3 regions of the Pseudomonas cavernicola genome follow, and region 1 is predicted to be linked to each of the others. Evidence: predicted binding sites of a transcription regulator. Region 1 holds the regulator's gene; each other region holds the start of a gene.
The links. Region 1 encodes LexA, which represses DNA repair genes until DNA is damaged. Its sites were predicted from a motif close to CTGTNTNNNNANACAG; they were not measured.

Region 1 (5,820 bases):
GCCTTGATCCCGGACATGCTGAACGCAGCAGCACCCAGCATGAAGTGCACTCGCCAGAACAGCTCGATGGGTGGAATCCGTGGCGCGGCCTCATGCACCAACTGCATATAGCGGCGAAAAACCTTTCCGTACGTATCTTCCAGGTAACGCCGCAGGTGACCCTGGCTCTGACTGAATGCCAGCCCTAGCAGGCGCATGAAAATTGACAGATCGTTGCCACTACGCGGCTTCACCGCCAAGGCTTGTTCGACCAAGATCTCCAGCAAATCTTCCAGGCTGGCTTTGTGATCGGCTTTAGCCTGACGGCGATCCAACTCCCGCTCGAGACTGACACAGAAAGGCCCGAGGAAGCGCGAGAACACCGCCTGGATTAGCGCTTTCTTCGATCCGAAATGATAGTTCACCGCAGCCAGGTTGACTCCAGCCTTGCTGGTGATCAAACGCAACGACGTCTCAGCGAAACCTTTCTCCGCAAACAACTGTTCAGCGGCATCAAGGATGCGTTCGACGGTTTCTGACTGGGCCATTGATTATCACCTAACAAACACTTGTTTGAAACATACGTTTCAAGCAGCGATCTTGTCAAGCCGCGCAAGCCGCCTTTCGGCTGACCAGTCACAGACATTTATAACAGAAAGACTTATTGCAAGACGCCCGCCAGTCGTCTGAGGTAACAGTCCTTACCCGCCAGCAATCAAAAGAAAATTTTCAACGCTGCACAAAGGAGGATTGCCAAGCTTCTTTCACTGTATATAATCACAGTCACTGTATAAAAAGACAGAGCCTAGAAAATGCTAAAACTGACGCCACGCCAAGCTGAGATTCTCGCCTTTATCAAGCGCTGTCTTGAAGACAACGGGTACCCGCCAACCCGTGCGGAGATTGCCTTGGAGCTTGGTTTCAAATCACCCAACGCAGCCGAAGAACACCTTAAAGCGCTTGCCCGCAAAGGCGCCATTGAAATGACCCCTGGCGCCTCACGCGGCATTCGAATTCCCGGCTTTGAGCCGAGCAACAGCGAAGAAGACGGCCTACCCATCATCGGTCGCGTCGCTGCTGGCGCACCGATTCTCGCACAACAACATATCGAAGAGTCCTGCCGGATCAACCCGGCATTCTTCCATCCGCGTGCTGACTACTTATTGCGTGTACGCGGCATGAGCATGAAAGACGTTGGCATCTTCGATGGCGACCTGCTCGCCGTGCACACCACCCGAGAAGCACGCAACGGCCAAATCGTTGTGGCACGCCTTGGTGACGAAGTGACAGTAAAACGCTTTAAGCGCGAAGGCGACAAGGTCTGGTTGATTGCCGAGAACCCTGAGTTCGCGCCCATCGAAGTAGACCTGGAAGCACAGGATCTGGTGATCGAAGGTTTGAGTGTCGGCGTTATTCGTCGTTAGAGGAGACTTTATGCAGTTCCCACAATCGCTGAACCGTACACAGCTTCCACTGTTCGAAGCCTTTCTGGCTCAACCGGTGACACCGCTGCTAAACGAAGCTGGGGAATCGGCTTGGTTTGACGAGCCGGAAACCTTTAGCGAATTGTCGCTGCGCGGCGCTGCTGGGAATTGCCTACATCTGCTCGCGCCCATCCTGCGCGAACTGAGCCAGGAACAAGATGCCCGCTGGCTGACGCTGATCGCCCCGCCAGCAACCTTGACCCAAGCCTGGTTACGCGACGCAGGGCTAAACCGCGAACGCATTCTGCTCCTCCAGCCGCGTGGCGAGCAGAGCGCCTTAGACCTTGCTTGCGAAGCTCTGCGTCTAGGCCGCAGCCATACAGTCGTGAGCTGGCTGCACCCTCTGCATCGTCCGGTGCGTGAGCAACTTGCCGACGCCGCTCGCCAGGGCAAAGCGCAAAGTCTGAATATCAGTCTGGGTTAAAGGATCCCTGATCGATTTCAGCACCTGTTCGGCACATGGATGTGCCACTCGCAACACAAAGACATTTGCCTTGCTTCAAGAAATGCTGAGACAGGATAGATCTGGCTTGCTGCACAGAAAGAGAAATTCTGAAGGAACCACTCAATTAACTATTGGTTGGAAAGTGGTGCACACATCTAGTGCAGCACTCGCGGCCCATCTTCTCGCTCAAAATCACCCTCAGCCAATCGACCCGCCATTTGCACGCCAACATTCAACATGGCTTTAGCGACTTCAACATGGTGACCTTGCAGAAAGGCCTTGGCATCGGCAGAAAAATCTAGAACCACCAACGCCTCCTCATCCTCTGCACGACGCAGGGCAATACGCCCGTCGGGCAACTCGACAATTTCAAGAAAGGATGTAGGCATAAAATCTAATCTCCACGAAAGGCCGTTAGTGTACCAGTCAGCTTGGCCTCCCCCCTAGCCCACCTATCCACCCAACTCAGCACTCGCTAAGCGACTCACGAAAACGCAGGGCCAGCACTTTGAGTTGCTGACGCCAGTCTTCCAGCAGTAGACGCGCTAGTGGTGGCTCGTCCTCATCCAAGCTGAGCGACTCGATCAAGGGTAGCGTCGGATCAACTTTCGCCTTTTTAGGCGCTTGTGGCGGCTGAAAGAGTGCCGCGTAGGCTGCCACCAGCTGGGCAAGCCAGGTTTCCGGCTGCTGTGCCAGTTCAACCAGCTCAGCCAGCTCAGGGCTCGGCGCTGCATCCAATACCGCTTTCGTCAGCACTAGCTCCACGCGTGGAACATTGATCTCCGCCAGCCGGTAATAGCCGGCGATTTCGTGGCACAGGCCCAACAATCCACCGTACAGGTGAAACAATGCAGCCTCGCGCTCGGCCTGAATCAGCGCCTGGGCGTTCATCGCACGCCCCTCTTCTGCTTGGCGCCAGGCTTCTAGGGCCAACCCAGCAAAATAGAGTTTTTGGTTGGTACGGGTATAAAGCTCATGGGCCATTGCGGTGCCCTCCACAGCAGATACGGTCAATATACGCGCGCTAGCGGAGGCCGGCGCGCGTTCTATCTGATTCCGCTCAGCGTTTGTCTTCGACCTTCCAGGCCCCGCCACCGTAGAATGCACGCCAGCCGGTAGGCTTACCGTCCACCTCGGTCTGTACATACTGTTCGCGAGTTTTCCGGCTGTAGCGAATCACCGCAGGACGCCCTTCCGGGTCTTTCTTCGGCGCCTCGATCAGGAAGTGATACTTCGGATCGATTTCGTCCTTGTGCGGAATCAGCTCCATTACCAGAGGCGCACGGGTCTCGCGGTTCTTCGGAAACTGGCTGGCGGCGAGAAACAGACCGGAAGCGCCATCCCGCAGGACGTAGGTGTCGTTAACCTTCTCGCACTTCAGCTCCGGCATCTTCACCGCATCCATCTTCGGCGGTGCCGGCTCGCCACTTTTCAGCAGCTTGCGGGTGTTCTTGCACTCAGCATTGGTACAACCGAAGAACTTGCCGAATCGACCGGTTTTCAGCTGCATCTGACTGCCGCACTTATCGCACTCAAGACTAGGCCCTTCATAGCCCTTGATGCGGTATTGGCCCTGCTCGATCTCATAGCCCGAGCAATCCGGGTTATTACCGCAGATATGCAGCTTGCGTGTCTCATCCAGCAGATAGGCGTCCATCGCAGTGCCGCACTTCTGACAGCGATGCTTGCCCAGCAGCACACGGGATTCGGATTCGCCTTCATCATCCGCAGCGATCTCATCGCCGGGGATCAGGTTGATGGTCGACTTGCAGCGCTCTTTCGGCGGCAGGCTGTAGCCCGAGCAGCCGAGGAATACGCCGGTCGAGGCGGTACGAATCATCATCGGCCGACCACATTCGCGGCAGGCGATATCGGTCGGCGTCGGCTGATTGGCACGCATGCCGTTGTCAGTTTCGGCAGCCACTTCGAGCTTTTTCTTGAAGTCGCCGTAGAACTCATCCAGTACGTGCTTCCAATCGCGCTCGCCCTGGGCCACATCGTCCAGATGCTCTTCCATGCCGGCAGTGAAGCCGTAGTCCATCAGATTGGAGAAGCTCTCGGACAGACGCTCGGTAACGATATCGCCCATTTTTTCCGAGTAAAAACGACGGTTGTGCAGCGCTACATACCCGCGCTCCTGAATCGTCGAGATGATCGCAGCGTAAGTGGATGGGCGGCCAATACCACGCTTCTCCATCTCCTTGACCAGGCTGGCTTCCGAGTAACGCGCTGGCGGCTTGGTAAAGTGCTGGCTCGGATCGAGCTTGAGCAACTTCAGCACTTCGCCTTCGCTCATGTCCGGCAGCACATCGTCATCACCGGGTTTGCTCAACTGCGGCAGCGCACGGGTATAGCCATCGAACTTGAGAATGCGGCCCTTGGCGCGCAATTCGAACTTGCTGGCAGCCACGCTGACGGTGGTCGACAGGTATTCCGCCGGCGGCATCTGGCAGGCGACGAACTGACGCCAGATCAGCTCATACAAACGCTCGGCATCACGCTCCATGCCGGACAACTGGGTCGGCTTGAGGTTGACGTCGGATGGGCGAATCGCCTCGTGCGCTTCCTGCGCACCTTCCTTGCTGCTGTATACATTCGGCTTGGCGGGCAGGTATTTCTTGCCGAACTCGCCTTCGATAAAGTCACGAACCATGCTCACGGCATCGGCCGAGAGGTTGGTTGAGTCGGTACGCATATAGGTGATGTAGCCAGCCTCATACAGACGCTGGGCCATCATCATCGTCTTCTTCACGCCAAAGCCGAGACGATTGCTCGCCGCCTGCTGCAAGGTGGAGGTGATGAAAGGTGCCGACGGCTTGCTGCTGGTCGGCTTATCTTCACGCTTGACGATGCTGTAGCTGGAGGCCTTGAGTTTCTCCAGCGCCGCCATAGCCTGCTGTTCATTAAGCGGCTTGAACGCCTCGCCATTCTCGCGCGCTACTTCAAAGCGGACATTGGCGCCTTTGGCGGTGCCGAGACTGGCGTGGATCTCCCAGTATTCTTCCGGGATGAAGGCACGAATTTCCCGCTCACGGTCGACTACCAGCTTCACCGCTACCGACTGCACACGGCCGGCGGACAGGCCGCGGGCGATTTTCGCCCACAGCAGCGGCGAGACCATGTAACCAACCACTCGGTCGAGGAAACGTCGCGCTTGTTGCGCGTTGACCCGGTTGATATCCAGCTCGCCCGGCTTGGAGAAGGCTTCCTGAATCGCCTTCTTGGTGATCTCGTTGAACACCACGCGCTTGTAACGGCTGTCGTCACCGCCGATAGCCTCGCGCAGGTGCCAGGCAATAGCCTCCCCTTCGCGGTCCAAGTCGGTTGCGAGATAGATGGTGTCGGCATCCTTGGCCAAGCGGCGCAGTTCTTCGACGACCTTTTCCTTGCCTGGAAGGATCTCGTACTTGGCTTTCCAGCCATGTTCGGGATCGACTCCCATGCGCGCGACCAACTGGCGCTTGGCTTTTTCCTTAGGTGACAGCACCGGCGCTTCAGCAGCAGTCTTGCCGCGCTTGACCGGTTCTTTGCTGGCACTAGCCGAACCGCTGGTAGGCAGGTCACGGATATGGCCGATGCTCGACTTCACCACGTACTGGTTACCCAAGTACTTGTTGATGGTCTTGGCCTTGGCCGGGGATTCCACGATGACCAGCGATTTGCCCATGGATCGGAAAGTTCCTGAATTCGAGTAGTGAAAGACGGGAGGCGCCTTTCGCGGCACCGCTATATATAGTGGTGACCGAGGTGAGGTCAAGCGCGCGGCAAGTTCGATGTCAACTCAAGGCTGTACGAAGAGGCTCGGTTCAGCCTGAATCAAAGCAAAGCGCAGCACGGCCTGCCCGTCCACCTCGACGGTTTCAAGGAACATGCTCAGCGGCCGCACCCACAGGCCGTAATCGCCGTAAAGGG
Region 2 (5,820 bases), on a different contig from region 1:
AGTTCGCCGGTGAGCGTCAGCACCCGCCGCAGCACCGGGCTGTCCGGGTCGAAGCCGCATTCGAGCAGGCGCTCGGCCGAGGGTGGGCGGTCGCTCCAATGACCGCAGCAGTCGGCCAGCGCGTTGACCTGGTCCGGCGGCAGGCCGAGGGCCTTGGCAACGTCGCGCACTGCGCCGGCGCCATGGTAGGTGCTGGCCACGGCGGTGAGCGCTGCCCGGCTCCGGCCGTAGCGCTGGAACACGTACTGCAGCACCTCTTCGCGGCGTTCATGCTCGAAGTCCACATCGATGTCGGGTGGCTCGTTGCGCTCCTTGGAGAGGAAACGCTCGAACAGCATGTTCATCCGCGCAGGATCGATCTCGGTGATGCCCAGCGCGTAGCACACCGCCGAGTTGGCGGCCGAGCCTCGTCCCTGACAGAGGATGTGCCGGCTGCGGGCGAAGCGGACGATGTCGTGCACCGTGAGGAAGTAACTCTCGTAGCGCAGCTCGGCGATCAGCGTCAGCTCGCGCTCGACAAGATCTCGCGCCTTCTGCGCAATTCCTTGCGGCCAGCGCCAACGCATGCCCTGTTCGGTCAGTTCGCGCAGCCAGGACGTAGGGGTATGCCCCTCAGGCACCAGTTCGTGCGGGTACTGGTAGCGCAGCTGACCCAGGTCGAAGGTGCAGCGCTGCGCGATATGCAGCGACTCGGCCAGCAGCTCAGGCGGATAGAGCTCGGCCAGAAGCTCTCGGCTGCGCAGGTGACGTTCACCGTTGGCGAACAGGCGATACCCGGCCTCGGCCACAGTGCAGTGGTGGCGGATGGAGGTCATTGTGTCCTGCAGGGCGCGACGGCCGCGGGCGTGCATGTGCACGTCGCCGGTGGCGACCGCCGGAATTTCCAGGGCGGCAGCCAATGCCTGCAGCCGGGCCAGACGCTGTGCATCGTCCGGCCCCCGGTGCAGTTCGACCGCTAGCCACAGCCGGGCGGGAAAGAGCGTGCGCAACCAACGCCCCTCCCCTTCGTCGTTTGGACTATCCGGCAGCCAGAGGGCGAACAGCCCGGACAACGGCTCGGCAAAGTCCTCGCGCAGCAACCGGTATTCGCCTTTTTTGGCTCGGCGTCTGGCCTGGGTGATCAACCGGCACAGCGCCTGGTAACCGCTCAGGTTCTCCGCCAGCAGAACGAGTTTGGGACCCGCCTGGATGCGCACCTCGCTGCCGACGATCAGCGGCAGACCGGTCTCTTTCGATGCCTGCCAGGCACGCACGATGCCGGCTAGGCTGCACTCGTCGGTGATCGCCAGGGCCTGATAGCCATGGCGCTTGGCGCGCTCGAACAGCTCCTTGGCGCTGGAGGCCCCGCGCTGGAAGCTGAAGTTCGACAGGCAGTGCAACTCGGCATAGTCGGCGCTCAGAGTCTGTCCATGATCTGCTGCGCGTCGGCCATACTGCGTTGAAATCAGGCTCAGAATGCTCATTTACAGCTCGTAAACTCCGCTTCTTCGCCCGATTTCGCCTTGTCTGGCTCTAGCTCGCGCGATCATGAACAGACTCTCATGCGAACCACCCGTGCAGCAGCAAGGGCCCCGACTCGCCGATGGGCCGGTAGACCCAGGCCTGCTGGCCGCTGCGGGTCTCGATCAGGTAATAGTCGCGGCGCACGTCGCCGCCGTCCCACCAACCCGACTCCAGGCGCTCGGGGCCGGCGAGGATCCGCGGCGCGGCCTCGCGCAGGGGAATGGGCTTGCGCAGCAGCCAGCCGGGGCGCAGCAGACCGGGCGGTGCCTGGCTCACCTTGGTGTCGCTGTCCGCTTGCCAGGTGCGTTCGGGGCGGTGATCGGCATGCGCGCGTAGCCCATGCACCGCCTCGTCACCGAGGCGTGCGCGCAGCCGCTCGCGCAACTGCTCCCAGGGCAGGGATTGCTGCGGGCGTTCGTCGAACAGCTCGCGGTGCTCGGGGACAAATGCCGGCAGATCGCGCGCCACCAGGCGGACCGCGCGCACCGGCGCAGGAACTTGCACTTGTTCCAGCCGTCCGCGTGCCAGCTCGAACAGCATGCTGGCTTCCCGTTCGGCACTCAGCAGCCCGACCGAGACCAGGGTGTCCTCGCCATCCCGGTGTTCCAAGTGCAGGACGAAGCGCTGTACACCAGTGTCGCGGCCGCCCAGGAACGCGGCCAGGTCGGCAATCAGACGCTTGAGCGGAAACAACAGCGCCTGGTTCGATTCGACCTCGAAATTCAGTTCGATGCGCACGTCGAATTCGTCCGGCGGCAGGTAGCAGTCCAGCGCCAGCGGCCGTTCGCCCAGTAAGGTATCCAGGTGCCGCAGCACCTCGGCCGGGAAGCGCCGCGCGACGGTATCGCGCGGCAAGGCCAGCACCTGCCGCAAGGTGCGCAGGCCCATGCGCCCGAAGGCAGTGGCGACTTCACGGGAGAGGCCGATGCGCTCGACCGGCATCTGCCCCAGGGCTTGGCGCAACGCATCCAGCGTCGGAATCGCCAAGCCGTCATGGGCGTTGGCCAGCACTCGTGCCGCCGCCGGGTTGGGCGCGACCACGATGCGATGGCGGAAACCCAGGGTGGTCAGCTCTTCGCGCAGGCGTGCCTCGAACCGCGGCCAGGGCCCGAACAGCCCCATGCTGGATTCGATCTCCAGCAGCAAGGCACGCGGGTACTGCAGGCTGACCTGCGAGCTGAAGCGGTAGGCCCAAGCCGCCAGGAAGCGCTGCCAGCGCTCGATCTCCGCTGGGTCGTACTCGACCATGGCGAAATCGCGGGTCAGCGCGTGCGCGGCGGTCAGCGACTGGCCGGGGCGCAGGCCGAGCGCGCGAGCGGACTGATTGAGGGCCTGCAGCACGCGACGCTGTGGAGTACCGGCAAGCAGGGCCAATGGCTCCGCGGGATTAGCGCGACCGCGAAGGACAGCATCCAGTGCCAATTGCGGCAGTAATATACAAGCCCAGCGCATGGCGATCTCATTGCCCCACGGCGAAAGGGATCGGCGCCGTGGGCGGCAGGCCGCCACGACACTTGAGCACCCGCAGCTGCGCCGGGCGGGCATCGATGGCGATGCGCAGCGCCGCCGGAGAAGGATTGAGCGCCGCCGCGTGGGGCCGGTAGGCAAAGGCCAGGGTTTGGCCGGTCTCGGCGGCGACCTGGAGCCGGCGCAAGGCGCGATCGTCCGCCTGCTGCGGCCAGCACAGCACCGCGCCGCAGCTGCCCGAGCGCAGGCATTGCTCGGCCGCCCACAGGGCATCGCGCTGGCTCGCCTCGATCACCGCAAGCCAGCGCAGGTCCACGCCGGCGGCCTGCCAGGCCTGCGGATAGGGAACATAGGGCGGCGCCACCAGGACGATCCGCTGCGCAGCGCCGCTCAGCCGCGCCAAGGTCGGCCACAGCAGCCGCAACTCACGGATGCCATCTGCCGGAAGCAAAATCTCGCTGAGCGCAGAATCGGGCCAACCGCCCGCCGGAAGCGCCGCATCCAGCGCAGCATGGCCGGTCGGCTGAGCGCTCGGCGGCCGCGCCGTCGGCTGGCCCTTCCAGACCCGACGCTCGTCCAGCAGCGTATCAAGGGCAACGACGGTGCCCATCATCGCCACCCAAGCAGTGCACTGGAGACGCCAGCGGTCACGGCACTGGGCATAACAACAAACCCCAAGAATTACTGTATTTCTATACAGTACTCCACATACCAATCCCCTACAAGGGGCGCTGCCCGGCTCCCCGCCATAGGGCCTCTTGGCTGCTTCGATGGTGGATAAAAGAGCGTTATCCCCCTACACAGGGTTGTTCTCGTAGGAGCTTGTGACCCACAGGGATGTAGGGAATGCGACAAGCCGTAAGGCACGGCTGCCGCCTCGCGATCCTGCGGAGGAAAAGCATCGCGAGCATCGCTCCTACATGCGGGTACGGGCTGCAAGCGGTCTGCTACAAGGCCAATAGGTGTAGCTCGAGCACCTACGAGAGAGTGCGCTTTATTCGGAGACAGCACACTAGACTGGCTGTTAATTCTGAGGTGCTCGCCCAGCCAGAGGCCGAGATGCTCGCTGGCGACCTGCTTCGCGCCATCGGCCCGGTAGCCACGGGCCTCCAGCACAGCAGAGAAATGCCGCCGAACCCGGTCGGCGACCGGTTCGACGAGTTGATCCCAGTCGGGTTCCCGTGGCTTAGAAGTCAAAGAAAACCGTTTCCCCTTCTCCCTGGATGCGGATATCGAAGCGGTAGGCCGCCTTGCCGTCCACTTCGCAGCGGTTGGCTACCAAGGTTTCCCGGCGCTGCGGCTGCTCGATCAGGTTGAGCACCGGGCACTTGGCATTGGCCTCGGACTCGTCGTCGAAGTACAGACGGGTTTGCAGGTGAATGTTGATGCCGCGGGCGAACAGCGAAACGTTGATATGCGGCGCCATCGGCACCCCGGAGGCATTCTTCAGCACGCCCGGTTTGACGGTTTTCAGCGTCCACTCACCGGCATCGAAAGTGGTCGCGGTGCGGCCGAAGCTGTTGAAGGGTTTCTCCAGATCGAAGGTACTGTCATAGACGCCCTCATGGTTGGCCTGCCAGAACTCCAAGAAGGAGTCGCGCACCAGATGGCCGTTACCGTCGTAGACTTTGCCGATCAGGATGATGTGTTCACCGGGCGCGCCCGGTTTGGCCATTTCGTTCCAGATTTCCTGGTCGCGGGTCGGGTTGCCGGCGGCCGCCAGGGCCAGGCCGATATGGACGTAGGGGCCGGCGGTTTGCGAAGGGGTTTCCGGCAGCAGTTCGATAGGCATGCGCGTATCTCCTTAGCAGTTTTCGAAGTGAGTCTTGCGCTGGCCGCGCAGGACGATGTCGAAGCGGTAGGCCAGGCAATCCATCGGATTGGCCATGCTCATGTCGAGCTTGGCGATCAGGCTCTGCACCGCATCCGGGTTGGCGATCGACTTGACGATCGGGCACATGGGGATCAGCGGATCGCCTTCGAAATACAGTTGGGTGATCAGACGGGTAGAGATCGACGGGCCACTGATGGAGAAGTGGATATGCGCCGGACGCCAGTCGTTCGGGCCGTTGCGCCACGGATAAGGGCCGGGCTTGATGGTGCGGAAACTGTAGTAGCCCTCACTGTCGGTCAGGGCACGGCCGACGCCACCGAAGTTCGGGTCCAGCGGCGCCAGGTAGCGGTCGTTCTTGTGCCGGTAGCGGCCGCCAGCGTTGGCCTGCCACATTTCCACCAAGGTGTGCGGCACCGGTTTGCCGTACTGGTCGCAGACACGGCCGGAGACGATGATCCGCTCGCCCACTGGCAGGCCGCCATTGTTGAAGTTCAGCAGTAGATCGTTGTCGAACTTGCCCATCTTCAGGTGCGAGAAGTCCGGGCCGCTGGTTTCGGAAACCGACTGAGAAATGCTCACCAGCGCCTGGCGCTGCGAACGCGCGACCGAGGTCTTGTAGTCGGGCGTGAGGGCTTTGGGATGCCAGTTTCGGTCACGAATGACGAAGCGGCTGTTGTCCGCATCAGACATGTCGGTTTCCTCCTGCTTGATTTATCGAGTGGCCTGAGCAACAGGCTGGGTCTGCAGTCTCGAACAACAGCCGAAGGACGAAAACTGAAAAGATGCCGGTCAGACATAACCAATCGGTTATGGATAGACACCCTCTCGGTAGTCCTGCCCCACCTCGCGCAGCACCTCAAGGCACCAGTGCGCTGCGAGTGAGAGCGGCAGCGTGGAGTTACTGCAAATGCCCACCGACCCGCCCGGCTCCTGAATGCCAAGCTCGATTTCAGCCAGCTCGCCGCGGCGCAGATCCAGACGAACCGCATCGAAAGGGGCTATCCAAATCGCATCGC
Region 3 (5,820 bases), on a different contig from region 1:
ATCACATGGTCTGTGTCGATTCCGGTGAAGTGATCGAGTTCTTCGATACCGAGATCGAGAAGCGCCAAAAAGAGATCGTGCGTGAGCATGGTTTCGAGCTGGTGGACCACAATCTGGTGCTTTACGTTCGTAAGAAGAAGTAAGGCTTGCCTGCGCGAGTAATCGCTAGGCTGGTAAAAAAGGCGACCCTGGGGTCGCCTTTTTGCTTTGCGCTTTAAGCCAGAGTTAGAAACCAGGGTCAGGCATTGGCGGCAGTGCTGACCATCTGCCGGGCGTGCGCCAGGGATTCCTCGGTCAGATCGACGCCGCCGAGCATGCGAGCGATTTCTTCAATCCGTCCTGAACCATCCAGATTCGCCACTGCAGTGCGTGTGGCATCGCTGCCACGGGCCTTGTGCACGAACAGATGCTGGTGCCCTTGCGCAGCGACCTGCGGCAGGTGGGTCACGGTCAGCACCTGGCCACGCTCTCCGAGCCGGCGCAGCAGTTGGCCGACCACTTCGGCGGTAGGGCCACCGATGCCGACGTCGACTTCATCGAAGACCAGCGTGGGGACACGTGAGGTTTGCGCAGTGATCACCTGGATGGCCAGGCTGATGCGTGACAGTTCGCCGCCGGAAGCGACTTTCGCCAAGGCTTTGAGCGGCTGGCCGGGGTTGGCGCTGACCAGAAATTCCACTTGCTCCAAGCCTTGCGGCTGCGGATCGGCGGCGTTGGCACCGTGCAGTTCGATGTTGAAGCGCCCACCAGGCATGCCCAGGCGCTGCATTTCGATTTCGACAGCGCTAGCCAGTTGCCCCGCCGCGTCATGCCGGAGCGTGCTGAGCTCGTGGGCTTTTTCTTGGTAGTGGCGGGCGTAAGCCGAAAGCTCTTCGCTCAGGCGCTCGACGGCCTGGTCGTCGGCGTTGAGGTTTTCCAACTCTTCAAATAGCTGTTGTTGCAGGGCGGCCAGTTCGCTCGGTTGTATCCGGTGCTTGCGCGCCAGGGTGTAGATGGTGTCAAGGCGCTCTTCGAGCAGTTGCTGGCGGGCGGGATCGGCGTCGAAGTGATCGAGAAAGCGGTTCAGCTCGCCGACCGCTTCTTCAACCTGGATCTGCGCGCTGGCCAGCAGGTTGACGGCTTCGCCGAGGGCGCCCTGTGGGCTGTTGAAGGTGCTGAGCCGCTGCAGGCTGCTGGTGAGTGCGGACAAGACGTTGCCGGCGTCGTTTTCACTGCATTGTTCCAGCACCAGACGGCAGGTGCTCAGCAGGCTTTCGGCATTGGCCAGGGCCTTGTGATCCTGTTCCAGTTGCTCCAGTTCGGTTTCTCCAAGCGCCAGGTTGTCTAGCTCTTCCAGCTGATAGCTGAGCAGTTGATGGCGCGCGCACTGTTCATCGCCGGCGCTGGATAGACGTTCCAGCTCTTGCCGGGTTTGCCGCCAGCGCTGCGCGGCGAGTTGCACCTGGCGCGCCAGTTCCTGGCTGCCGGCGTATTCGTCGAGCAGGCGGCGGTGGGTCTCGGGCTTGAGTAGTGACTGGTGTTCGTGTTGGTTGTGGATGTCGATCAGTAGTTCGCCGAGGGCTTTCAGGTCACCTTGTGGGCAGGGCGAGCCATTGATGTAGCCGCGCGAGCGACCTTCGGCGGTGATCACGCGCCGGAGGATGCACGGCCCGTCATTATCCAGGTCGCGCTCGGCCAGCCAGGCGCGGGCTTCCGGAATATCACCGAGATCAAAACTGGCGAGGATATCCGCCTTGTCGGCGCCAGGCCGCACTACACCACTGTCGGCGCGATCACCCAGGGTCAGGCCGAGGGCGTCGAGCATGATCGACTTGCCGGCCCCGGTTTCGCCGGTAATTACGCTCATCCCGCCATTCAACTCGAGGTCGAGGTGTTCGACGATGGCGTAGTTGTGCACGGATAGGTGTACCAGCATGGCGGGGGCTCCGATGGTAAAGTATGGTTATTTATACAGTGTTTGTTTTGTGCCTGACAATCCTCCGCCGCTCTTGAATCGGCAGATTGCGACCCCATATAGGCGGCAGAAGTGTGAGTTAAGGCTCACTGTCGTTTTTGAGAGGAGAGACGCATGGCTGACGAACAGACCCTGAATTCCCAGAATCCTGACGCGGAACCCGTTGCCGAGGCCGTATCTAGCGAAGACCTGGCTGCCCGCGTGCAAGCACTGGAAGAGCAGCTGGCGGCCGCTCAGGATCAGGCTCTGCGGGTTGCTGCTGACTTGCAGAACGTGCGCCGTCGCGCCGATCAGGATGTGGAAAAAGCCCACAAGTTCGCCCTGGAAAGATTTGCCAATGACCTGTTGCCGGTCGTCGATAGTCTCGAGCGCGGTTTGGAGCTGTCCAACCCGGATGACGAGGCGATCAAGCCGGTGCGTGAAGGCATGGAGCTGACGCTCAAGCTGTTTCAGGACACGCTGAAGCGCTATCAGCTGGAAGTCATCGACCCGCATGGCGCACCGTTCAATGCCGAGCACCATCAGGCCATGGCCATGCAGGAAAGCACCAATCTTGAGCCCAATAGCGTGCTCAAGGTGTTCCAGAAGGGCTATCTGCTACACGGTCGCCTGCTGCGTCCGGCCATGGTCGTGGTCAGCAAGCCCCCGGCCGAGACGCCACCTTCGATTGATGAGCAGGCTTGAAATTCGGCATCAGGCCCCCATCTATTAAGGCAAGCGATTCAGAGCTGCCGCGACCGGTTAAACCAGGGCGCGGCGCAATCAAGGTTTAAGGCAAAATTTCGGGAGAGTGAAGATGGGCAGAATTATCGGTATCGACCTGGGGACCACCAACTCCTGCGTCGCCATTCTGGAAAACGGTAACGTCAAGGTCATCGAGAACGCCGAGGGCGCGCGCACCACGCCGTCGATCATCGCTTACAGCAACGACGGTGAAATCCTCGTCGGTCAGTCGGCCAAGCGTCAGGCGGTGACCAACCCGCACAACACCCTGTACGCGGTGAAGCGTCTGATTGGCCGTCGTTTCGATGAGAGCGTCGTACAAAAAGACATCCAGATGGTTCCGTACAAAATCGTCAAGGCCGATAACAGCGATGCCTGGGTGGAAGTGAAGGGCCAGAAAATGGCTCCGCCGCAGATTTCCGCGGAAGTGCTGAAAAAGATGAAGAAGACCGCCGAAGACTACCTCGGCGAGCCTGTCACCGAGGCGGTGATCACCGTGCCGGCGTACTTCAACGACAGCCAGCGCCAGGCCACTAAAGACGCCGGTCGCATCGCCGGTCTGGACGTCAAGCGCATCATCAACGAGCCGACTGCGGCTGCATTGGCCTACGGCATGGACAAGGCCAAGGGCGACCACACCGTGATCGTTTATGACCTGGGTGGTGGCACCTTCGACATCTCGGTGATCGAGATCGCCGAAGTCGATGGCGAGCACCAGTTCGAAGTGTTGGCGACCAACGGTGACACCTTCCTCGGTGGTGAGGATTTCGACATCCGTCTGATCGACTATCTGGTCGATGAGTTCAAGAAAGAAAGCGGCATGAACCTTAAGGGTGACCCGCTGGCCATGCAGCGCCTGAAAGAAGCCGCTGAGAAGGCCAAGATCGAGCTGTCCTCCAGCCAGCAGACCGACGTTAACCTGCCGTACATCACCGCAGATCAAACCGGGCCGAAGCACCTGAACGTGAAGATCTCCCGCGCCAAGCTGGAATCGCTGGTGGAAGACCTGGTGCAGCGCACCATCGAGCCATGCCGTATCGCGATGAAAGATGCCGGTATCGACGTTGGCGCGATCCATGACGTGATCCTGGTCGGCGGTCAGACCCGTATGCCGCTGGTGCAGAAGCTGGTGACCGATTTCTTCTGCAAGGAGCCGCGCAAGGACGTCAACCCGGACGAAGCCGTGGCCGTGGGTGCTGCGATTCAAGGTGCGGTATTGGCTGGCGACGTGAAAGACGTGCTGCTGCTCGACGTCAGCCCGCTGACCCTGGGTATCGAAACCATGGGTGGCGTGATGACTGCGCTGATCGAGAAAAACACCACCATCCCGACTAAGAAGTCGCAGGTGTTCTCGACCGCCGACGATAACCAGGGCGCCGTGACCATTCACGTGTTGCAGGGCGAGCGTAAGCAAGCTGCGCAGAACAAGTCGCTGGGCAAGTTCGATCTGGCTGAAATTCCGCCAGCACCGCGTGGCGTGCCGCAGATCGAAGTGACCTTCGATATCGATGCCAACGGCATCCTGCATGTGGGCGCGAAGGACAAGGCGACCGGCAAGCAGCAGTCCATCGTGATCAAGGCCAACTCGGGTCTGTCCGAGGAAGAGATCCAGCAGATGGTGCGTGACGCCGAGGTGAATGCCGAGGAAGACCGCAAGTTCGAAGAGCTGGCGATGGCGCGTAACCAGGGTGACGCACTGGTGCATGCAACTCGCAAAATGATCACCGAAGCGGGCGACAAAGCCACTGCGGACGAGAAAGCGGCGATCGAAAAGGCCTTGGGCGAACTCGAAGTGGCCGTGAAGGGCGACGACAAGGCGGTTATCGAAGCCAAGATCAACGCCCTGTCCGAAGCGACCACGCCGCTGGCGCAGAAGATGTACGCCGAGCAGCCGCAGGCTGGCGAAGCGGCGCATGGTCATGACGAAGCGAAAGGCGGTGCCGACGATGTGGTCGATGCTGAGTTCGAAGAGGTCAAGGAAAACAAGTAAGCGTCCGCTTGCTTCCGCTCCAGCCTGCCTAGCTAAGGCGCTGGCAGGGGTTATCCGTCGCGCGGGAGCTTGCTCCCGCGTTGGCGTGTCTGGAGAAGGCGATTTAAGAGTGTTGAAGAATTATGGCTAAGCGTGACTATTACGAGGTGCTGGGTGTCGAGCGCGGTGCTAGCGAGGCAGAGCTGAAAAAAGCTTATCGCCGGCTGGCAATGAAGCACCACCCGGATCGCAACCCTGACGATAAAGCGTCGGAAGAGCGGTTCAAGGAGGCCAATGAGGCCTACGAAGTGCTGTCCGACGCGAACAAGCGTGCGGCCTTCGACCAGTACGGGCATGCCGGGGTCGATCCGAGCATGGGCGGTGGCGCTGGCGGTGCGGGCTTTGGCGGGGCGAACTTCTCCGACATCTTCGGCGATGTGTTCAGTGACTTCTTCGGTGGTGCGCGTGGTGGTTCGCGTGGCGGTGCGCAGCGCGGCAGTGATCTGCGTTACACCCTGGAGCTCGATCTGGAAGAGGCGGTGCGTGGCACCACCGTAACCATTCGAGTGCCGACGCTGGTCAATTGCAAAATCTGCGAGGGTTCCGGCGCTAAGAAAGGCACTAGTCCGGTGACCTGCACCACTTGTGGCGGCATCGGTCAGGTGCGCATGCAGCAAGGTTTCTTCTCGGTGCAGCAAACGTGTCCGCGGTGCCATGGCAGCGGCAAGATGATTGCCGACCCTTGTGGTGCCTGTCACGGCCACGGCCGGGTGGAAGAGCACAAGACTTTGTCGGTCAAGGTGCCGCCAGGTGTCGATACCGGCGATCGTATTCGCCTTTCCGGTGAGGGTGAGGCGGGCGCCATGGGTGGCCCGGCGGGCGACCTGTATGTCGTGGTGAATGTGCGTGAGCATGCGATCTTCCAGCGCGATGGCAAGCATCTGTACTGCGAAGTACCGATCAGCTTCGCCGATGCGGCGCTGGGTGGTGAGTTGGAAGTGCCGACCCTGGATGGCCGGGTCAAGCTGAAGATTCCAGAAGGTACGCAAACCGGCAAACTGTTCCGTCTGCGTGGCAAGGGTGTTGCGCCGGTTCGTGGTGGTGGCGCGGGCGACCTGATGTGCAGGGTTGCGGTGGAGACGCCAGTGCATCTGGATAAACGCCAGCGTGAGCT

Region 2: a site for LexA is predicted at 3,655-3,670, ahead of imuA (translesion DNA synthesis-associated protein ImuA). Genes of this name have one in related genera too.
Region 3: a site for LexA is predicted at 1,939-1,954, ahead of recN (DNA repair protein RecN). Genes of this name have one in related genera too.

Annotation. Positions count from the first base shown of each region.
Region 1 covers NZ_QYUR01000002.1:2,261,972-2,267,791, forward strand. The annotation lists gene D3879_RS10855 (TetR/AcrR family transcriptional regulator) at 1-527, opposite strand, end outside; gene lexA (transcriptional repressor LexA) at 792-1,403, shown strand; gene sulA (SOS-induced cell division inhibitor SulA) at 1,414-1,887, shown strand; gene D3879_RS10870 (hypothetical protein) at 2,064-2,297, opposite strand; gene D3879_RS10875 (DUF6586 family protein) at 2,374-2,892, opposite strand; gene topA (type I DNA topoisomerase) at 2,969-5,575, opposite strand; gene D3879_RS10885 (DUF1653 domain-containing protein) at 5,690-5,820, opposite strand, start outside.
Region 2 covers NZ_QYUR01000003.1:170,834-176,653, forward strand. The annotation lists gene D3879_RS15145 (error-prone DNA polymerase) at 1-1,400, opposite strand, end outside; gene D3879_RS15150 (Y-family DNA polymerase) at 1,540-2,955, opposite strand; gene imuA (translesion DNA synthesis-associated protein ImuA) at 2,963-3,580, opposite strand; gene pcaG (protocatechuate 3,4-dioxygenase subunit alpha) at 4,157-4,762, opposite strand; gene pcaH (protocatechuate 3,4-dioxygenase subunit beta) at 4,775-5,494, opposite strand; gene pcaQ (pca operon transcription factor PcaQ) at 5,612-5,820, opposite strand, start outside.
Region 3 covers NZ_QYUR01000006.1:1,092,131-1,097,950, reverse strand. The annotation lists gene fur (ferric iron uptake transcriptional regulator) at 1-143, shown strand, start outside; gene recN (DNA repair protein RecN) at 239-1,915, opposite strand; gene grpE (nucleotide exchange factor GrpE) at 2,069-2,638, shown strand; gene dnaK (molecular chaperone DnaK) at 2,751-4,667, shown strand; gene dnaJ (molecular chaperone DnaJ) at 4,790-5,820, shown strand, end outside.